Regions from separate parts of the Sporosarcina trichiuri genome, predicted to be linked through region 1. Evidence: riboswitches for the same ligand, from Rfam matches in the RefSeq annotation. Region 1 holds a riboswitch; each other region holds the start of a gene.
What was found. A riboswitch is a leader RNA that binds a small molecule or an ion and turns the genes downstream of it on or off. The one in region 1 is predicted to bind S-adenosylmethionine.

Region 1 (7,448 bases):
GACGAATGAAGTGTCCTGGCTTTCATCCGTCAGGACATAATCGTATTTGCCTTGGAATTCCCCTGCCAGGCTGTCGTCGACCCTCATCGCTTCTTCCGCTGTCAGCAGCAGATCGTCGAAATCGAGGAGCTTCGGTCCAGCCTGCTCCCCTTTCATCTGCTCATATTTCCTTGCAATGGCTGCAGCCTGTTCGAACGGCTCCAACTTCGGGCTCCAGCTGTCCGCAGGGATCATCCGGTTCTTCATCAGGCTAAGATAGGTCGACAGCGCAGTGACCTGGTCATCGGTCCCATTCTCCTTCAGGACGGTCCGGCAGGCGGTTTTCAGCAGTTTCTGTTTCGCATACCCTTCCAGGAGCGTGAAGCTGCTTCCTTGCTTTGCCAGCCACTTTTTAACTATCGAGAAGGCCATGCTATGTATGGTGGAAAAGTCGGCAGGCGGCAGATCGGGGAACAGTGAACCGAACCGCTGTTTCATGTCGATCGCGGATGCCTTGCTGAACGTGATCGCCTTGATGCGTCGCGGATTGACCGCAAGTTCTTCGATCAGATAACCGATCTTCATGATGATTGTCGTCGTCTTCCCGGATCCCGGGCATGCCAGCAGCAGCATCGGGCCCTCTGCCGTCCGTACGGCTTCCTGCTGGACATCATTCAGCCGGATGGACAGCTGCTGCTGTTTCCGTTCAAAAAAGTCTTCCATTTGCATCAAATCTCCCCGTAAAATTCATATCTCCAATTTACCACAAAGAATGTCCGGACGTGTACAAAGGGCAATTGAAAAACCTTCCTCAGCGAAAGAGGAAGGTCCGGGTATACAACTGTTTTCAATTTAGAAGCCGCCGGTTTCGAGGCGGTCGTTCTTCAAGTCTTTTTTCTTATCATCGCTGCCTGTGTAGGCGGTGGAAGCGACTTCGTTCTTATGGCGCTGTTCGTCCGTGTATTCGGTCCCTTCCATACCGCTGGATTCCTGGTCGGTCCGACGCTTTTCATTTTCATTGGATTTTGCCATCGTGAATCCCTCCTTTTCGATCTACGGTCAGTATACCCGCAAAAAAGAGGGATAACCCAAAGGCTCGCCAGTTATTCCGGACTGCCGATCTGGGTTAGCGGGAAGAACCGGAACTTCACCTTGCCGACGACCGAATCTTCATCGATGCTGCCGAAGATACGGCTGTCCATGCTGTTCGTCCGGTTGTCTCCCATCACAAACAGCTGGCCTTCCGGCACGGTCACTTCGAAATCCTGTGTAAGGTTCTGGCCCTCCGGCAGAGCTGCTTTGTTGGTGTCCAGATAATGCTCCGGATACTGCTTGCCGTTGATGGTGAGGACATCATCTTTCATGACGACCGTATCGCCCGGCAGTCCGATAACCCGTTTGATGAAATCTTCTTCAGCATTCGGCGCATGGAATACGACTTTATCGAAATGATCGAGTGATGAAATTTTTGAAATGACGACACGGTTCCGGTCATGGTAGGTCGGCTCCATCGACTCGCCGGAGACGATGACCGGCGTGAATAGGAATTGCCGGACGATGATTGCGATGATGACTGCGGCGACCAGGGATTTCCCCCATGACCAAAATTCTTTCTTTGTTCCTTCTTCCATTGCTGTCCCTCCAATTCAGTTCTCTATCACATAGCCAAGCGAGCGCAGGCCGTTATCGATGAATGATTTCGTATACTGGAACACTTCTTCCCGTTCAGGCTCCAGATAGACATCGTGATAAAAACCGCGCCATTCCTTGAATTGAAATTCAGTCAGCGGCTGGCGCTTCAGCCATTTTTTCGTTTCCCGGATGTCCGTCAGACGGTCTGCACCCGCTGTATGGATGAGCATCGGCACGTCCTGCACCGGCTTTTCGGATTGGACGGCCCCTTTTGTGAACGCCGCCATCTCCTTATACCAGCTCCCGGTGACAATTGACCGGACTTCTGGCGCATGGCGTGTCTTCGGCCGTTCCTCCTCATTCCTCGACAGCATATCGTATGTGATACCGTGGTCCAGCTTCATGGATCCAGCGATACGCGTCAGCATCGACGAAAATTTCGGCGGCTGGTGTTTGAGCACGAGCCATGGCGAACTGAGGATGACTCCGGCGCACTCCAACTGTCTTCGCTGCAGCGTCCGGATCACCATCACGGCTCCTAGCCCATGCCCCACTACAAATACAGGCACCGTCTCCTTCAGTGCCGCCTCGATCATTTTACCCGTGAATTCCATATAGTCATCGAAAGACTCGCCGTGCGGACTGCCTTTGTCATCCGGTCCGTGACCGGGAAGGTCCCCGGTGATGACATCAAAGCCCGAGATACGGAACTGCTGGATGAGCCAGGCATGGCGATGATGATTTTCATACGCACTGTGCACGATCACGACAACCGCTTTCGCCTGGCCGTCCGCTTCCCATTTCCACATGATAGGTTCCTCCCTTTATTGCCTTATGCAACCTTCTTTGTGCACACTCTGAAACTTTGGTAAAATTATTATACAGCATTGCATCACAAGGAGGGTATTCCATGATCTATCCATATAATGAAGTCACACCGGTCCTTGACGAATCGGTATTTGTCGCCGACCATGCCGTCATCACCGGCGATGTCGAGATCGGTGCGGGATCATCCGTCTGGTTCAGCACAGTCATCCGGGGTGACGTTGCACCGACCCGTATCGGCAGGAACGTCAGTATCCAGGATCTGTCCTGCCTGCACCAGAGCCCGGGCACCCCGCTTATCATAGAAGATGACGTCACCATCGGCCATAAGGTTACATTGCACAGCTGCACTGTCAAAAAAGGGGCATTGGTCGGAATGGGATCTATCGTCCTGGACGGCGCGGTTATCGGAGAAGGTGCATTCCTAGGCGCAGGCAGCCTGGTGCCGCCGGGAAAAACAATCCCTCCCGGCATGCTCGCACTTGGCTCCCCAGCAAAAGTCGTACGGGAGCTGAACGAAGCGGACCGGGCGGATATGGCGCGTATCACCGCGAGCTATGTGGAAAAGGGACAATCGTATAAGCGGATGCAGCAGAAGAGCTGATCATCCTATACCAAAAGCAAGGCAGCGACTATTCCGCTGCCTTGCTTTTTTTCATCATAGCGTCCGGCCGGCATGGACCGCTCCTGCTCTCAGCGTCTCCGCTTTGTCGGTGCGTTCCCACGGCAGATCGACATCCGTTCTGCCGAAGTGGCCATAGGCGGCCGTCTGCTTGTAAATCGGACGGCGCAGGTCGAGCATCTTGATGATCCCGGCAGGCCGGAGATCGAAATGCTTCCTGACGAGTTCCACCAGTACATCTTCGGACAGCTGACCGGTGCCGAACGTATCCACGGAGATCGACACAGGTTTCGCAACACCGATTGCATACGCAAGCTGCACTTCACAGCGGTCGGCAAGCCCTGCAGCGACCAGGTTCTTCGCCACGTAGCGGGCCGCATACGAAGCCGAGCGGTCCACTTTCGTCGCATCCTTGCCCGAGAAGGCACCGCCGCCGTGGCGGGCATAGCCGCCGTACGTGTCGACGATGATCTTGCGTCCGGTCAAGCCGGCATCCCCCTGCGGTCCGCCGATGACGAAACGGCCTGACGGGTTGATGAAATACTTCGTCTCCTCATCAAGCAGATGCGCAGGCACGACCGCGTCGATGACATACTGCCGGATATCGTGCTGCAGGCGCTCGAGCGTCACCTCCGGGTGGTGCTGTGTCGATGTGACGATCGTATCGACACGCACCGGTTGGTTGTCCCCGTCATACTCGATCGTCACTTGCGTCTTGCCGTCCGGCCGCAAGTAATCGAGGGTTTCGTCTTTCCGGACCTTCGTGAGCTGGCGCGACAGCTTGTGCGCCAGGCTGATCGGCAGCGGCATGAGCTCTTCCGTTTCGTTGCACGCAAAGCCGAACATCAGGCCCTGATCCCCAGCACCGATCGCTTCCAGTTCTTCGTCGTCCATCTGCCCTTCCCTCGCTTCGAGGGCGACATCCACACTCGCCGCAATATCCGGTGATTGTTCGTCGATTGACGTCAGGACGGATGATGTCTCGTAGTCAAAGCCGAATTTCGCACGTGTGTAGCCGATCTCCTTGACGGTTTCCCGGACCACTTTCGGGATGTCGACATAGGTCGTCGTCGTGATTTCACCGATCACCAGCACGAGACCTGTCGTAATTGTTGTTTCGCATGCCACCCGTGCATTCGGATCCTCTGCGATGATGGCATCCAGGATCGCATCTGAAATCTGGTCGCACATTTTGTCCGGATGGCCTTCCGTTACCGACTCTGAAGTGAACAGCCGCCGATTAGTCATCTGATTTCCTCCTTCAGCCGCAGGCTTCCCTGCAGCGGATTCGTGATACGGTACTCTCGTTTTCCCAGTTTCGTCCCGCGCCTGAAGAGAAGCGACGTTAACGGTACCAAGGACAAAGGCGAACCATATAATAGAAAAAGCCTCTCACTCACGTATCGCATACATGAGGAAAGGCATATGTTTACAGGCACCTTTCACTCTTATCGTCCAGGGAGTGATCCCTGCTTCAGGTTTGGCACCTTCTCACAGACAAGGACGTCTGTGCAGGTTGCCGGGCATCATAGGGCCTGTCCCTCCGCCAGCTCGGGATAAGAGTATCCGTTCAACTATCTATGCTACGAAAAAAGACACCGGTTGTCAAACATTTTTCCGTATCTCTCACTTGAGTTTTCAATTAGTATAGTTTATTATTCTTAATGTGTTATACTAATTCAAAATATAGCGCCCCATCGAGGGCTATAATGAAAAGGACGGTAATCGACCTATGATTTCAGCGAAACTTGATAATGGACTCAAAGAGCTTCTTTCCGGACCAACCGTCACCATGCAGCCGTCAGTGCCTGTATTGGTTGAAAAGGCAGTGTCCCGCGGAGAGGCAAAGCTGTCAGCCGATGGAGCCGTTACAGCGCAGACCGGTAAATACACCGGCCGTTCACCTAAAGACCGTTACATAGTGGAAGCGACCCCTTCCAAAGAGAACATCGACTGGGGTTCTGTGAATCGTCCGATTTCCGAGGACCATTTCGATTCATTGTACCACAAAGTGCTCGGCCACCTGAAAGCAAAAGATGAGCTCTTCGTCTTCAAAGGCTTCGCAGGTGCCGACAAATCATCACAACTTTCCATCCAGGTCGTCAACGAGTATGCCTGGCAGAACCTGTTTGTCCACCAGCTGTTCATCCGGCCGACGGAAGAGGAACTGAAGACGCATGAGGCTCAGTTCACGATCCTGGCTGCCCCTTCGTTCAAAGCGGATCCTGCAGTCGATGGAACGGATTCCGAGACGTTCGTGATCATCTCCCTCGAAAAGCGAGTCGTCCTGATCGGCGGAACCGAATATGCGGGAGAGATGAAGAAATCCATCTTCTCTGTTATGAACTATCTGCTTCCTGAAAACGGGATCCTGTCCATGCACTGCTCAGCAAACGTCGGAGAAGACGGCGATTCCGCATTATTCTTCGGTTTGTCCGGGACAGGAAAGACAACCCTTTCAGCAGATGCGAACCGCAAGCTGATCGGTGATGACGAGCATGGCTGGTCGGATCACGGCATCTTCAATATCGAAGGCGGATGTTATGCGAAGTGCATTAACCTCTCCCCTGAGAAGGAGCCTGAAATCTATGGTGCGATCCAATTCGGCACAGTTCTCGAAAACGTCGTGCTCGATAAAGATACACGCATCCCGGACTACGATGACAACACGCTGACCGAAAATACGCGGGCTGCCTATCCGATCGGCAACATCGACAACATCGTCCTGCCGTCCGTGGCAGGCCACCCGAAAACAATCATCTTCCTGACTGCGGATGCGTTCGGCGTCCTCCCTCCGATCTCAAAGCTGACGAAGGAGCAGGCGATGTACCACTTCCTGAGCGGTTTCACATCCAAGCTCGCCGGAACGGAACGCGGCATCACATCTCCGGAAGCGACATTCTCGACATGCTTCGGATCCCCATTCCTCCCGCTTCCTGCAACGGTCTATGCCGATATGCTCGGGAAGAAGATCGATGAGCACGGCTCCCGTGTGTTCCTGGTCAACACAGGCTGGACGGGCGGCGCATACGGTGTCGGCAAACGGATGGACTTGAAGCATACCCGTACGATGGTGCGCGCAGCACTGTCCGGAGAGCTCGATACTGCGGAAACGGAAACGTCCGCTACGTTCGGTCTTCAGATTCCGACAGCAATCGAAGGCGTGCCTGCCGAAGTGCTGAACCCGCGGAACGCTTGGAGCAATCCGGCTGACTACGATGCCAAAGCAAAAGAGCTTGCGGACCTGTTCAAGGAGAACTTCAAGAAATTCGATCACGTTTCACCTGAGATCATCCAAAAAGGCGGTCCGATCATCTGATTCTGACGCAGCGAAAAGAACCTCCCGGCCGGGAGGTTCTTTTATTGTGCTTTCATCCAATCCGTCAGATCACGGACGATCTGTGCATTGTGCCAGGAAGGGAAATGGTGGGTGTAGTCCGGGAAATACCAGGTTTCCACAGGTTTCTGCGCTTCCCTGAGGGCGTCCTCCAGCATGATGGACTGCTCAGGCGAAACGTTCTCGTCTTTCAGCCCGTGGATGATCAGGACACGTGCGTCTATCTCACCGACTCGGAACAAGGCTGTCCGTTCCCGGTATGCATCCGGCGCACTGTTCGGGGACCCGCCGATGACCCGCTTCATCATCCTGCGCATGTCTTCCCGCTCTTTGTAAGTGAAGACGACGTCGGACACCCCCGCCCAATGGACGGTGGAAGTGATATCCTCCCTGAGGATCGCTGTCCAGAGCGCCATCAGACCGCCGCGGGAAAACGAAAACAGGTGTATCCGGCCGTCTTTCCATTTGGTGCTCTGTTTCAGGACATCGACTGCACTGACAGCATCCTGCAGATCCGCGCCGCCGAATTCATCGCGGCCTTCCCCGCCGCGGTTGCCGCGGTAATACGGGGCGAACACGACGAATCCCCGGCTTGCGAACTGGGCGACACGGGCAGGCCGCACCATGCCGACATGCTGGATTCCGCCGCGCATATAGACGATGCCCTCGAATTCCCCTTCCTGCTTCGGTTCCGCAAGTAGCCCCTTCACTTTCATACCGCCGGACATGTAGGTGATCTCCGTAAGTTCCACAGATGCGTTCGGGGAAGGATATACCCGGTATGAGACAATCTCCGCATCATTCATCATGACGTATCACCCACTCCCTGAGCTTATGCATCCCTTCGTCTTTCATGTGGAAGCTCAGTGTCACGCAGGAATCGAGCTCCTCATCGGTCATCCATACAGCACCGTTCGTTTCGTACAGTTCCGGATCCTCGTCGATCGCAGCAACGTCTGCCGTGAAGACCGCCTTGCAGAACGGCGGCTCGGTGTAAACGACATACTCGGCAAATTTTTCAGGACGGCCGATCGTCACACCTGTCTCTTCCTT
Region 2 (7,448 bases), 840 kb from region 1:
CCGCAGCACGCGTTTCTTCAGATCCCCGGGCACGAAGACCGGCGCATCTTCCCGCACCGTCTTGACGGGCCGGATGGCGACCGCCACCGCGGAATCGGCACGCGCCTCCGCTTTCGCCGCTTTGATGGCATCATTGGCCGCGCGCTTCTCGAGCTGTTCATCGAGTTCGAGCAGGAGTGCGTCCTTGCCGTCGCTCTGCAGACGGTTGGCAAGGTCGAGTCCCTGCATGGCATCCTTCGCGTAGATGACCGGCCCGTCATATTCCGGGGAGATCTTCGTGTCCGTGAACCGGCGGCTGAGTGCCGCGCCGCCCACCATGACGGGCAGATCGATGCCCGCCGCCTTGAAGTCCTGCGCCGTCAGCACCATCTGCTGGGCGGACTTCACGAGCAGTCCTGACAGGCCGACGATATCGGGCTTCTCTTTCCGGATGACGTCAATCAGTTCAGCAGGGGTCACTTTGATGCCGATATCGATGACCTTGAAGCCGTTGTTGCTCAGGATGATCTCGACCAGGTTCTTGCCGATGTCGTGCACATCCCCTTTGACGGTGGCGAGCACGATCTTCCCCTTGCCGTTATCGTCCTCTTTCTTCTCCATGAACTGCTCGAGATATGAAACGGATGCTTTCATCACTTCCGCACTCTGCAGCACTTCCGCAACGATCAGCTGGTTCGCGTTGAAGAGACGTCCGACTTCCGCCATCCCTGTCATCAGCGGGCCGTTGATGACATCCAGAGGTTCGTCATACTGGGTCAGCGCTGCGTCCAGGTCGGGGATCAGCCCCTCCTTCGTCCCTTCGACGACGTAGTAGGCGAGCCGCTCGGGGACGGTTTTCGGGATATCATCTTCGGTTTTCTCCTTCTTCTTCCCCCGGTAGAATTCAGTGAACGCAGCAAGTGTTTCGTCTGTCGTCGAAAACAGCAGGTCATCCGCCATTTTGATCTCCTTCTCGGGGATGGATGCATACCGTTCCAGTTTCTCGGTGTTGACGATCGCATAATCGAGCCCGGCCTGTGTGCAGTGGTACAGATACACGGCATTCAGCACTTCGCGTCCGACGCCGGGAAGGCCGAATGATACGTTGCTGACACCGAGTACAGTCAGCGCACGCGGCAGCTTCTCCTTGATAAGCCGGATCCCTTCGATCGTTTCCACGGCGGATCCGATGTATTGCGCGTCTCCCGTGCCGACGGGGAAGACGAGCGGGTCGAAGATGATGTCTTCGGGCGCGAGCCCCCACTTACCCGTCAGTAGTTCATAGGACCGCTCGGCAATCTCGAGTTTCCGCTCACGCGTCACCGCCATGCCGGTTTCATCGATCGTCCCGACGACGACCGAGGCACCGTACTTCTTGACGATGGGCAGAACGGCATCGAAGCGTTCTTCGCCATCCTCCAGATTGATGGAATTGATGATCGCCTTTCCCTGTGAGTATTTCAATGCTTCCTCGATGACCTGTTCATCCGTCGAGTCGATGACGAACGGCACTTTCACCTTCTTGACGACTTCCCGCATGAAGTCTCTCATATCCGTCAGTTCATCGCGATCGGGATTCGCCAGACAGACATCGATGACATGTGCGCCATTCTTCACTTGGGCCCGGGCGATTTCCGCCGCCTCCTCGATCTTGCCATCGGCGATCAGCTGTTTGAATTTGCGCGAACCGATGACGTTCGTCCGTTCACCGACCAGGATCGGGCGCATGCTTGGATCATAGAGGAGCGGTTCGATACCGGACACCACATGCCCGTGTGCATCCTCCTCGGCAGGCCGTGTGCGCGGTGTTTTGCCATCAACGGCCTGCCGGATCGCCCGGATATGGGCAGGCGTTGTCCCGCAGCAGCCGCCGACGATGTTCAGCCAGCCCTTTTCGGCGAAGCCTTCCAGCTTGGTCGATAACGACTCGGGCGATTCGTGGTAATGCCCTTCTTCATCGGGGAGGCCGGCGTTCGGATAACAGCTGACGAATCCGGTTGCAAGCTCCGACAGCGACCGCAGATGGTCCGTCATGAATTCCGGGCCGGTCGCACAGTTCAGCCCGACGGACAGCGGCCGGATATGTTCGATCGATACATAGAACGCTTCGATGCTCTGGCCTGCGAGTGTTGTCCCCATCGGTTCGATCGTCCCGGAGATCATGACCGGCAGTTCACGGCCGGTCTCTTCGAACGCCCGCCGGATGCCGACCGTTCCCGCTTTGACGTTCAGCATATCCTGGCTCGTCTCCATTAGCAGCAGGTCAGCGCCGCCTTCGATCAGCCCTTTCGCCTGGACATAGAAGTCATCTGCCAGCCGGTCGAACGTAATACCGCCCGTCACGTACAGTGTCTTTGTCGTCGGACCCATCGCCCCTGCGACGAATCTCGGCTGTTCAGGTGACGAATAGTTGTCGGCCGCACTGCGGGCGAGCTCCGCCCCTCTCCGGTTGATCTCCTCCGCACGACTGCCAAGGTCATAATCATCCAGGACGACAGGTGTTCCGCCGAACGTATTCGTACAAATGATATCGGCGCCTGCCTCGAGGTATTCCCGGTGGATCTTCCTGAGCACTTCAGGCTTCGTCAGGTTCAAATACTCGTTACAGCCTTCGAAGGCGTCGCCGCCGAAATCTTCCGCAGTCAGGTCCGCGTTCTGCAGCATCGTGCCCATCGCGCCGTCCATGACCAGTATCCTCTTCTTCAGTTCTGTCTCAATGCGTGATTGCGGCATGGTGCATCTCCCTTTCTGCTTCGGCGTCGATTTCTTTTATATAGCGGATCAGTTCAGCTGTCATGTCATAGCGCAGGAATGGTGTGATCAGATAGATCCCGTTAAAGAGTCCTGCCGCTGTGTCGATCAGTTCCTTGGCGATGCGGAGCCCTTCCGCTGTGGCTGCCTCCCGGTCATCCCCGCAATCCTTCATGCGCGCGAGCACGTCATCGGACAGTTTGATGCCCGGCACTTCGTGATGGAGGAACTCGGCATTGCGGCTGTTCGTCAGCGGCATGATTCCGAGGAAGATCGGTGTTTCGAGATGGCTGACCGCTTCATGGATCTCGATGATCTTCTCTTTCGTATAGACCGGCTGGGAGATGAAATAATCCGCGCCGTTCTCAATCTTCTTCTCCAGCCGCTTGACCGCGCGCTCCACGACACGGACATTCGGATTGAAGGCGCCCGCAACCGAGAAATTCGCTTTTTTGCGCAGCGGTCTGCCGGAGAAGGAAATCCCTTTGTTCAGCTGTTTGATGAGTTGGAACAGCTCCATGCTCGATACATCATAGACACTGGTCGCCCCGGGGAAGTCCCCGATTTTCGTCGGATCCCCGGTCACTGCGAGAATATCGTGGATACCAAGTGCATCAAGCCCCATCAGATGGGACTGCAGTCCGATCAGGTTGCGGTCGCGGCATGTGATGTGCACGAGCGGCCGGACATCATCCTGATGCTTCACGAGGGACGCCATGGCCACATTGCTGATGCGCGGGGAGGCGAGGGAGTTATCCGCCATCGTTACGGCGTCCGCACCTGCCTTTTTCAGCTGTCTTGCGCCTTCCAGGTAGTTTTCCGTCTCCAGGTGCCTCGGTGTATCCAGCTCCACGAGGATCGTCCGTTCACGCTTCGCTTTCTCGTGCAGCGGCTCATAGCGGGCCGGCTCCGGTTCACGGATGATGACCGGTTTACGCTCTGCAGTTTTCTTTTCCGAGATCGGCACCGTTCCGGCCAGCCTCGTCTTAACAGCCGAGATGTGTGCAGGCGTCGTGCCGCAGCAGCCGCCGATCAGCCGGACGCCTTCTTCCTGCAGCATCTTTGCCGCTCTCCCGTAATAATCCGTCTCCGACACATAGACGATCCGGCCGTCCTCCACGTCGAGCAGGCTGGCATTCGGATAGGCGGACAGGAATGCCTTCTCCGGCAGGTCGACCCCTTCGAATGCCTGGATGGTGTGATACGGGCCGAGCCGGCAGTTGACACCGACCACATCGGCGCCGAGAGACTCGAGACGGTGCAGCGCCTCATTCAGCTGAAGTCCGTTCTGCAGCACCCCGGGTTCGTGCATGGACACTTGCGCGATCAGCGGGATATCTGTAAGCTTCCGCAACTGGGTAACGACCGCGCTCAGTTCATCGAAATCATAGTACGTTTCCAGCAGCAGGCCGTCCGGACCGCCGGCGAGCAGCACTTCCGCCTGCTGCCGGACGATCGCCGGCACTTCTTCGGGAGAGACTTCGTTCTTACCGACACTGCGCAGCCCGCCGATGGTGCCGAGTATGTACTGACCGCCGGCTTCGGCAGCTTCCTTTGCGATGGCGATGCCCGCTTCGTTGAATTCCCTGACACGGTGCTCCAGGCCGTACCGGGCGAGTTTCACCGCATTGGCGCTGTAGGTGTTCGTCTGGATGATATCCGCGCCGGCAGCGATGTACTGCCGGTGGATGTCTCCGATCAGTTCCGGTTTCTCCACATTCAGCTGTTCGTAACAGAAATCATGCCCTTCGGCGTACAGCAAGGTCCCCATTGCGCCATCGCCGACGAGCACTTCGTTTTTCAAGCGTTCCAATAAGTCCATCTGATCATCCGTCCTTTCTTGCGGCAGTGCGCTGAAGCAGTGAATAGAAAAAAAGCCTTTTCGCAAAACGAAGAAGGCTTTGTCATCTGTATAATGATTGTCTTCTCCTCATCTGCCGGATCCTGTATCCGCTGGAATTAGCACCTGACCATATGGCTGGTTGCTGAAGCATCACAGGGCCAGTCCCTCCGCTTCTCTTGATAAGAATGACTATTCAGTTGTAATAATTATTGAACATATCATACCGTTGTTTGAGAGTTCCGTCAATAGACGAATTGATGTCTCCATCATGGCAGCCGGTGATCGGAGGAAAGAGGTATACGGCCCTGTCCCATCCCCGGCCGGATATGGTAAACTGGTGGACAAGTACGGAAAGGGGATTGCTATGCGGGCGTTTAAATTCATCATCCCGATTGCGCTGCTGGTCGGCGGGATCGCCTGGGTGATGCTAAGCAGAAATTATACGGATGTGCCCGTCATGTCCAGATTGTATATAACGATAGGCGCGATGATCGTCAGCGGGGTCATTTCATTTTTCCTGTTCCCGAAAGACGAAGGGGAGCGCCGCTGACGGACGGGGAAGCGCCTGTCCGTTTTTTTTGACTGAAATTGAGTCAACCTAAGTTAAAATTGAGTTGACACAAATCCAAAAGACACTTATTCTTAATCCATACAAATAGTTAAGGGGTGTCTGGGATGGGAACAACAGCAGCAATGAAACCGAACCGGTCGAAAACGATATCCGGTACACTCGGCCTCGTCTATTCCGCCATGTTCGCGGCTTTGATGATGATCGGGGCGAATATTACGTACTTCATACCCGCGATGGCGGTCAGCGGCGTGCCGATCACGCTGCAGACGTTTTTCGCGACGTTGGCCGGCCTGCTTCTCGGAAGCCGCTACGGCGCTGCCGCCATGACGGTATATATGGCGATCGGCCTGGCCGGCGCGCCGGTCTTCGCAAAATTCGGCGGAGGTTTCAGTACGGTCGTCAGTACACAATTCGGCTTTATCCTTTCCTTCATAGCTGTGGCATACGCTGCCGGTAAAATCGTCGAGAAGAAAGGCACCCTGCCTGCCTTCATCGCTGCAGCACTTATCGGATTCGTCATCAACTATGCGATCGGCACGAACTGGATGTACGCGGCGTACAAGCTCTGGGCAGCCGCGCCGGATGCATTCACGTATAAAATCGCCTGGATCTGGATGCTTCCGACAATCCCGAAAGATGTCATTTTGGCAGTCCTTGCCGGCATATTCGGCCATCGGATGGTGCGCATCCTCAAAATCCGCCGGTCACTGTAAATGCGTTCCATGCACCCGCCTGCTATTGCCGCAGGCGGGTTTTCAGCGTTTTCAGGCTTGCCGGCTGCTGAGTGGGGAATAGTGTAATTATTCTCAGACGAAAAAGGAGACAGAACGATGATCGATATACTGATGAAGCAGGCCAAGCATCTGTTTCCAGGCAGTTTCGCCTCCGTCATGGCTACGGGCGCTCTCGCAGTCGGGCTCAACCTGCTTGGATTCCACGGACTTGCGCCTATTCTGATCGCAGTCAATACAGTGCTGTATACGGTCCTCTGGCTGATGACGCTGATACGTCTGTTCCGCTGGCCGCGTGAACTGCGGGTTGATGTCGTCAGCCACAGCAAAGGAGCGGGCTTTTTCACTCTGGTTGCCGGGACGGCTGTCTTCGGGAGCCAGCTGCTGCTGACAGGCGGCTGCATCATGATAGCGAAAGTCCTCTGGTTCACCGCACTCATCCTCTGGGCTGTTATTATGTATACGTTTTTCACGGCGATGACCATCCGGAAAGAGAAACCGCCGCTTGAAAAAGGGTTCAATGGCACATGGCTGCTGTCCTCTGTCGCGACACAATCCATTGCTGTGCTTGGAACCCTGCTGTCGCCATCTGTCCATCAGCATCAGGACATCCTTTTGTTCACATCGTTATCCATGTACTTCCTGGGCAGCATGCTCTATCTCCCGCTGATGGCCCTCATCTTCTACCGCTTTGCATTTGTCCGGTTTTCCTACGGCGAATTATCGCCGCCGTACTGGATCAGCATGGGCGCCTTGGCGATCACGACACTTGCCGGTTCCAGTCTGATCCTGCATGCCGAGTATTTCCCGCTTATCAATGAGATTACGCCATTCCTGAAAGGATTCACGCTGTTCTTCTGGATTACAGGCACCTGGTGGATCCCTCTGCTGGTGATCCTGACGATCTGGCATTATGGATTCCACCGTCCGCCGATCCGCTACAATCCGCAGATCTGGAGTATGGTGTTCCCGCTGGCCATGTACACAGCCGGAACATTCCAGTTTTCAAAAGCGCTTCAGCTGCCGTTTGTATCGGTCCTGTCGGAAGGGATGGCTTTTCTGGCAGTCGGTTCATGGATTGTCGTATTCCTCGCCATGTGTACCGCGATTTTGCGGTCTTTCGGAAAAATGGGGGATGTGAAGTGAAACGGATTGCGCTCTCATCCGTATGGTAAGACAGAAAAGAAGTCTACCTCGGAAAGAAGGGCGAAGCAATGATTCACTTACTAGTTTTTTCTCTCGCGGCAGGCGTTCTGTCAGCACTGCTTGCGGTTCCGTTCTCCAGGAAGCTGGGCACGGAAGAAAAGGGAGGCGGCACAGGTCTCCGGGCTGGACTGTTTGTCTCGGCTGCAGTCCTGCTGACTGCCGGGATCGCCGTTTTCTACTACACGACCAGCCTGGATCAGCACTGGTCCTCCCTGTGGGCACTGATTCTGGCGGCCGCCATCATCGGGACGGCTGCTGACACCGGCATGATGCGTAAATTGAAAGGGATTGCTGCTGTCCTCGCAGCAGGAGCGGGCATCTACGTGCTCACCGCGCCGCTCTTCAACGCAGACACCAAGTATGAGGC
Region 3 (7,448 bases), 1.2 Mb from region 1:
GCGCTTCTCGGCTTCATCCTGATTCTCGGGCCGACGCTGCTGATCATGAACATTTTCACGGACTCGATCGGTGGTTATTTCTCGAACTTCATAGACCTAAGCCTGAGTACATCACCGCTCAATGCAGGCAACCGCGAGTGGCTTGATGTATGGACGATCTTCTACTGGGCATGGTGGATCTCCTGGGCGCCGTTCGTCAGTATGTTCATCGCCCGTGTTTCGAAAGGCCGTACAATCCGTGAGTTCATGGTGGGAGTGCTGCTTGCACCGAGCCTCCTCAGCTTCATCTGGTTTGCGGCGTTCGGGACGACTGCAATCGAAATCCAAAAGTCAGGCTCTTTCGACCTGGCTTCCGTGGATACGGAGATCGTCATCTTCCAGATGTTCAGCCAGCTTCCCTGGGCTGCTATCACTTCAGGATTTGCGATACTGCTGATTGCCTCGTTCTTCATCACCTCGGCGGACTCGGCGACATTCGTCCTCGGCATGCAGTCGACATACGGTTCGCTGACGCCGCCGAACAGCGTCAAGATCATCTGGGGGCTGCTGCAGTCCTCTATCGCGCTCGTACTGCTGTCCGTCGGCGGACTCGACGCTTTGCAAAATACGATCATCATTGCGGCACTGCCGTTTTCGTTCATCATCCTGCTGATGGTGTACTCCCTGTTCAAGGAGCTCGGCAATGAGTCGCTTCCGCACAGACACCATCATCGTAAATAAAGAACACCCGGGTTCCGAATGGGGAACCCGGGTGTTTTCTATTCAGACGCTGACCGGCGCCGCCTTTTCGATCGCCTGCTTCAGGTCGGCAATGATGTCATCCACGGACTCGAGACCGACTGACAAACGGATGAGTTCTTCAGTCACTCCTGAGTTTTTCAAGTCTTCCGCAGAGAGCTGCTGGTGGGTCGTCGAGGCCGGATGGATGATGAGCGACTTTGCATCGCCGACATTGGCCACATGAGACCACAGCGTGACGTTGTCGATCACCCGCCGGCCGGCATCGCGCCCTCCTTTGATCCCGAAGACGATCATGGAGCCGGCGCCGTTCTTCAGATACTTCTTCGCCTGTTCCGCTGTCGGATGGCTGTCGAGGCCGGTGAATGTCACCCATTCGACAGATGGATGCGAAGACAGGAACTCGGCCACTTGACGTGCATTCTCCCCGTGCCGCTGGATCCGCAGATGGAGCGTTTCCAGTCCCTGGAGGAAGTTGAAGGCACTGTCCGGATCGAGGCAGGGCCCGAAATCCCGAAGACCCTGTACCCGGAGTTTCGTCGCAAATGCAGCGTTTGCCGTGTCGATGCCGTACCGGAGGCCGTGATAGGATTCATCCGGTTCCGTGAAGCCGGGGAACCGGCCCTGTGTCCAATCGAATTTGCCTGCATCGACGACAACGCCGCCGATTGTAGTGCCGTGGCCGCCGATCCACTTCGTTGCCGAATGGATGACGACATCCGCTCCGAATTCGATCGGATTGCATCCGTATGGGGACGCAAATGTGTTATCGATCAGGAACGGAATGCCGTTTTCGTGGGCGATGTCCGCGACACGTTCGATATCGAGCACCTGCAGGCTCGGGTTGCCGATCGTTTCGGCGAAGATCCCTTTCGTCTTTTCCGTAATGGCATTCCGGAAGTTATCCGGATCGGCCGAGTCGACAAATTTCACGGTGATCCCGTATTTCGGCAGCGTGATCGCGAACAGGTTATAGGTGCCGCCATACAGATTGGCCGCCGCTACGATTTCATCCCCCGCTTCCGCGATATTCAGGATGGAGAAGGCGATGGCCGCCATTCCGGACGACAAAGCGACAGCCGCAGTACCGCCTTCCAGCAATGCAATCCGCTCTTCGAAAACGGCAACTGTCGGATTCGTGATCCGTGTGTAGATATTGCCGGCTTCCTGAAGGGCGAACAAGTTTCTTGCCTGCTCCGTATCCTTGAATACGAACGATGTCGTCCGATGAATCGGGACTGCACGGGAGCCTGTTGTCGGATCAGGCTGCTGGCCGCCGTGAAGCAGCTGTGTTTCGGGTTGAAGATTTGTCATATACCTAACCTCCGGAAAGTAGTTTTGATGGAACTGTGCACACCGGACGGGTGGGGGAAAACGAAAAAGCCCCCTTCTGAAAATAGAAGAGGACCGCCATTGCTGGCACTTCCCCTTATCTTTCAGATCACTGGATCTGTAGGAAGTAGCACCTTTGCAAGCTGGTATGCTTGCCGGTTGCCGGGCATCGCAGGGCCTAGTCCCTCCGCCGCTCTTGATAAGAGTTTGTGACTTATTCAGTTTTCCATCTTGGAAACGAGTATACACACGTAAAATCAGAAAGTCAACAGGTTACTCAAAATAATTTGACAGTTTCGTATTCAGCCAATCAACGCCGTGCCCGATCCTCTTCAAGGCGGCTGCTTCCGCAAATAGAAAAACCCGCATACCGGGCGTCATTGGACGCGGTATGCAGGTGACATTCATTACTCGGCAGCACCGTAGAAAATCTGGCCGCCATTCAAATCAACGATTTTGAGCATGTTCGTGCGTTTTACGAAGATGCTCTTGTACTGGCCGCGGCCATTCGCATCTTTCAGCAGGATTGTGCGGTTGTTGTAGTTATCGGAAACAACGGCAGGTGCCAGACCGCTAATGTCGACATGCGCAGCAAGTGTCTTGTACTCAGGCAGGCTGCTGATCGTGCTTGCCGGCTGTGCGGGTTTCTGGTCCGGTTTCGCTTCCGGAGCTGCTGTGTTTCCTGTCACTGTTGTCTGGAGCAGGACACCGCCGCCTTTTTGGCTGATGACTTTCAGAAGACCTGTCTTCTTCACGAACACACTCTTATACTGCGTACGTCCATAATTGTCGGAGAAAAGGATGACCCGGTTGGAAACATTGTTTTCCGTTACGCGTACCGTGAAGCTTGATGGATCGATGACGGAGGCGATTGATGCGTATTCCTCGAATCCTGTAATGTCCTGGTTCACTTGCTGGCTGTACGATACGTGCGAGTACGAACTCTGCCCGTCTGCCTGATGGCCGTGTGCGAATGTCGCCGCCTGGGCACCTCCTGCGGATAGCATCAGTGCGCTTACTGCTGTAATCAATGTTTTTTTCATCTTGTTCCTCTCCTTATCTTGTTGGGATGCTATTATCATAACCCCGCTGTCTGAGAGGAGACTGAGATGCAAATTAAGAGATGAGGAGAATTGTAAAGATGATTTCTAATGTTTACCCGGTTAAAAAAGAGCCATCGATCAGCGGCTCTTCACCAGCAGATCGACGGCTTCCTTGACCAGTGCCTCTTTGTCTTCCGGCGATCCGGACAGTTCCTGTTCTTCCATGCAGGCGATCAGGTTGCTGCTGACAATCACGCCGATCGTCCGGTCGATTCCCGAGCGCGAGGCCGACAGCTGGGTGACGACATCGCGGCAGTCATCTCCAGCTTCGATCATCCGCAGGACGCCGCGGATCTGGCCTTCGATCCGTTTCAGCCGGTTGACCACTTTTGCATCGTATTCCACTATACCGTCCCCTTCCTTTTCTCTTCACTCTATACCCCATCGCGTATTTCGTCAATGAAACAGTTGCATAGAAATGCTGATGGCGTGAAATTATTCGAATTATGTTATACTTGTCTCTGTACTTATTGTTTTTGAGAACCGATCAGACTCGCTTCTTCACTGATTGTAAAAATGAACGGCTCAGCTGTACGGCTGAGCGTGAACTGTCGGTAACGACGAGAGGAGGAATTCGTTTGGCTTTTCCGCGCAAGGAACAACCCGTCTCTGATTTCGTCTCCGCCCGCCATCCTGGTGAACAGATTTCATTCATGCGGCATGGCGTCCATGTCTCCGGCAGTATCCATAAAATACTGGATAACTCCGTCATTGTGGAAATTTCCGAAAGCGACGCTGTCCAGATCGGAGCAGCCTCCAATCTGACCGTGGTTGCCCATAAAAATTACACAGTAGTCTGATCGGTCATGTCACAGCGGCAGCGCATCTGCGTACTGCCGTTTTTGCTGTCTGTTTTTGCAGCATCACACACTCTTACAGAGTGATTCTTCCTATTTTGAAAGGGGATACTCCAGCTTATGAAAGAACAAGTCACTGAACGGTTCATCCGTTACGCAAAAATCAACACCGAGTCGGACCCGAACAGTCCATCGACTCCATCCACCGAATGCCAGTGGGACCTGCTGCATGTATTGAAACACGAACTCGAAGAACTGGAGATGGAAGAGATTACGCTCGATGGGAACGGCTATCTGTTTGCGACACTGCCGTCCAACACGGACAAAGATGTCCCGGTCATCGGTTTCCTTGCACACGTCGACACGTCACCTGACTATTCCGGCAAAGATGTGAACCCTCAGATCCACGAGAACTATGATGGCCGCGATCTGGTCCTCAGCGAAAATACGACATTATCAGCCGAGCTGTTTCCCGAGCTGAACAACTACACAGGCCAGACATTGATCACAACGGATGGCACGACGCTGCTCGGTGCGGATGATAAGGCAGGAATTGCGGAAATCATGACAGCGATGGCGTATTTGCAGTCACATCCTGAAGTGAAACATGGCAAACTGCGGGTCGCCTTCACACCGGATGAGGAAATCGGACGGGGACCCCATAAATTCGATGTCCAGGCATTCGGGGCGGACTTCGCCTATACGATGGACGGCGGGCCTCTTGGTGAGCTCCAGTATGAAAGCTTCAACGCAGCGGGCGCGCGGGTGACGTTCCGCGGCACGAACGTCCATCCGGGAACAGCAAAAGATAAGATGGTGAATTCCATTTTGCGTGCTCAGGAATTCCAGGCAGCGATGCCGGCACTGGAGGTTCCTGAGCTGACAGATGGACGGCAAGGGTTCATCCATCTGATGGATATCAAGGGGTCAGTTGAAAAAACAGAGCTGGATTACATTATCCGCTACTTCGATAAGGAGACATTCGAAGCCCGGAAACAGCTGTTCCGTGATACGGTCGCCCAGATGCAGTCCGACTATGGCCCAGATGCTGTCACGCTTGAACTGGAAGACCAATATTATAATATGGGTGAAAAGATCATGCCGCACATGGAAATCATCGAAATCATCAAAGATGCTTTCAGCAATCTCGGCATCGAACCGGTCATCGAACCGATCCGGGGCGGCACGGACGGCTCACAGATTTCCTATATGGGCATCCCGACACCGAACATCTTTGCGGGCGGTGAAAATTTCCACGGCCGCTATGAGTTCGTCTCTGCAGAAACGATGGAGAAGGCGGCACAGGTGATCGTCGAAGCCGTCCAGTTATACGAAGCTCGCGCATAAGGAGGGCAACGGCATGAAAGGGATCTGGCTCGGGGTACTGGCCGCCGTGTTTTTTGCGGTCACGTTCGTATTGAACCGTTCCATGGAGTTATCAGGCGGCAGCTGGATGTGGAGCGCTTCCCTCCGCTATTTCTTCATGGTGCCGTTTCTGGCCGCTATTGTCGCCATGAGGGGCGGCTTTACGCCCGTCCAGCGGGAGATGCGCCGTCATCCCTGGCAGTTCTTCATCTGGAGTACGGTTGCTTTCGTGCTGTTTTATGGACCACTCACCTTTTCAGCAGGATATGCCCCCGGCTGGCTTCTCGCCGGTACGTGGCAATTGACGATTGTTGCAGGAGTCCTGCTGGCTCCCCTGTTTTTGTCAGGGGATGGATCGGATGGCACGGAACGCGGAGTCCGGCAGCGCATCCCGGTTGCCTCCCTTCTTATTTCGCTCGTCATTCTCGGCGGCGTGGTGCTGATCCAGATTCCGCATGCCCGGTCCGTGTCGGCGGATGCACTGCTGCTGGGCATACTGCCTGTCGTATTGGCCGCATTCGCCTATCCGCTCGGCAACCGCAAGATGATGGAACTGCTCGGCGGTTCGCTGGATACGTTCCAGCGGGTGCTCGGCATGACGCTCATGACACTGCCGGTCTGGTTCCTGCTGGCGCTGTACGCCTGGCTGACGGTCGGCCTTCCCTCGTGGAGCCAGCTCGTCCAATCATTCGTCGTCGGGGTCAGTTCCGGTGTCATTGCGACCACTTTGTTCTTCATGGCGACGGACCTCGCCCGGCACGACCAGGGCCGTCTGGCAGCCGTCGAAGCGACGCAGTCACTCGAGCTCCTGTTTGCGATGCTCGGTGAAATGCTGCTGCTGCATATGGCATTGCCGGGACCTGTTTCGCTGGCAGGCACTGCTATCATCATACTCGGCATGTCGCTGCACAGCTGGCAGACAGCAGCTGCCGCAAAGCGGGCAGCTTCTGAAATTCCATGAAAAAGGACCCGAACGGATTTTCCGTTCGGATCCTTTTTTCTTATTGGGCGGCTTCATAGGCGCCAAGCAGGCTGACCGCTTCTTCTGCAAGGGACGTATCGATCGCTTTATCGAAATCGATCTCCCCCTGGATCGCTCCGTTCGCCTTGTATGTCTCATATTGCTTTTTGATATCTTCGATGAACATCTTACCATCAGGGTCGAGACCGGTCACGAAGACTTTATCCCACAGGGCGGCATCTTTCAGGGCCGTATGCTTCACCATGATCTCGATGATCTCCTCTTCGTCCACCCCTTCGAAGAACGCATCGTTATAATCACGGACGCCTTTCAGATAGGCTGCCATGAAACGGAGGGACAATTCCTCGTCTTCCATGAACTGCGGAGAGGCGAGGACCATCGCGATCTGGGATTCGGGTGCATAATCGGTCGTATCGCCGAACCGCAGATGGAATCCGTTTTCGATTCCCTGCGCGATGAGCGGCTCGATGCTGAGCGCAGCATCCACCGTACCGGAATCGAGTGCCCCGAGCATGGCGCTGAAATCTGCAATATGGACATACTCCACATCATCCTCCGTCAGTCCCGCATGCTTCAGCATCTCTTCATAAATATAGCCGTCTATCGAGTTTCGGGAGGAGACCGCAATCTTCTTCCCTTTGAAATCCGGGTAGTCCTGGATGACGTCTTTCATATGATTGCCGATGACGAATGAGAAATACGATTCGCCAGGCATGTTATGTCCTTTGTCGGCAACGATCCGCACATCGATTCCCTGTGCGATTGCATTGAAGAATGACGCTGTCGAGACACCGCCCGCGATGGAGACTTCCCCTGCTGCGAGTGCCGGCAGCATGTCATCGCTGTTCGCGAAATCTGTGAATTCCACGTCGATATTGTAGTCATCGAAATACCCGCGTTCTTTCGCGATATAAAACCCTGCTCCGGAGGCGGCCCCGTCTTCGGCAATCAGTACTTTTGTCTTCTTGCTGAGCGGGCTGAGAGTTCCCTCTTCCGTCTGGTCAGCCGGTTTGGCTGCAGGCTTCTTTTCTTCCTCTTTTCCTGTACATCCCCCAAGGACAAGTGCAGCACCGAGCACGAGCGCGAGTCCCCCCGCTTTCATCCACTTCTTCACACGCTTCCCCTTTCGTC

Region 2: it holds a riboswitch for S-adenosylmethionine, as region 1 does, so the genes downstream of both, QWT68_RS13110 (bifunctional homocysteine S-methyltransferase/methylenetetrahydrofolate reductase) here and metK (methionine adenosyltransferase) in region 1, are expected to answer to the same signal.
Region 3: it holds a riboswitch for S-adenosylmethionine, as region 1 does, so the genes downstream of both, QWT68_RS11325 (O-acetylhomoserine aminocarboxypropyltransferase/cysteine synthase family protein) here and metK (methionine adenosyltransferase) in region 1, are expected to answer to the same signal.

What each region holds. Positions count from the first base shown of each region.
Region 1 is NZ_CP129119.1:389,087-396,534, reverse strand. Features, by position in the region: gene QWT68_RS02310 (ATP-dependent helicase) at 1-702, opposite strand, end outside; gene QWT68_RS02305 (hypothetical protein) at 832-1,011, opposite strand; gene lepB (signal peptidase I) at 1,083-1,610, opposite strand; gene QWT68_RS02295 (alpha/beta hydrolase) at 1,626-2,420, opposite strand; gene QWT68_RS02290 (gamma carbonic anhydrase) at 2,522-3,040, shown strand; gene metK (methionine adenosyltransferase) at 3,095-4,306, opposite strand; SAM riboswitch class I at 4,504-4,621, opposite strand; gene pckA (phosphoenolpyruvate carboxykinase (ATP)) at 4,791-6,377, shown strand; gene QWT68_RS02275 (alpha/beta hydrolase family protein) at 6,419-7,204, opposite strand; gene QWT68_RS02270 (NUDIX domain-containing protein) at 7,194-7,448, opposite strand, start outside.
Region 2 is NZ_CP129119.1:2,607,363-2,614,810, forward strand. Features, by position in the region: gene metH (methionine synthase) at 1-2,712, opposite strand, end outside; gene QWT68_RS13110 (bifunctional homocysteine S-methyltransferase/methylenetetrahydrofolate reductase) at 2,693-4,552, opposite strand; SAM riboswitch class I at 4,658-4,759, opposite strand; gene QWT68_RS13115 (hypothetical protein) at 4,938-5,123, shown strand; gene QWT68_RS13120 (biotin transporter BioY) at 5,249-5,857, shown strand; gene QWT68_RS13125 (tellurite resistance/C4-dicarboxylate transporter family protein) at 5,975-7,021, shown strand; gene QWT68_RS13130 (hypothetical protein) at 7,090-7,448, shown strand, end outside.
Region 3 is NZ_CP129119.1:2,241,670-2,249,117, forward strand. Features, by position in the region: gene QWT68_RS11320 (glycine betaine uptake BCCT transporter) at 1-720, shown strand, start outside; gene QWT68_RS11325 (O-acetylhomoserine aminocarboxypropyltransferase/cysteine synthase family protein) at 763-2,052, opposite strand; SAM riboswitch class I at 2,165-2,276, opposite strand; gene QWT68_RS11330 (hypothetical protein) at 2,478-3,113, opposite strand; gene QWT68_RS11335 (metal-sensitive transcriptional regulator) at 3,252-3,518, opposite strand; gene QWT68_RS11340 (DUF2187 family protein) at 3,752-3,973, shown strand; gene pepT (peptidase T) at 4,091-5,317, shown strand; gene QWT68_RS11350 (DMT family transporter) at 5,331-6,296, shown strand; gene QWT68_RS11355 (ABC transporter substrate-binding protein) at 6,337-7,419, opposite strand; gene QWT68_RS11360 (ABC transporter ATP-binding protein) at 7,447-7,448, opposite strand, start outside.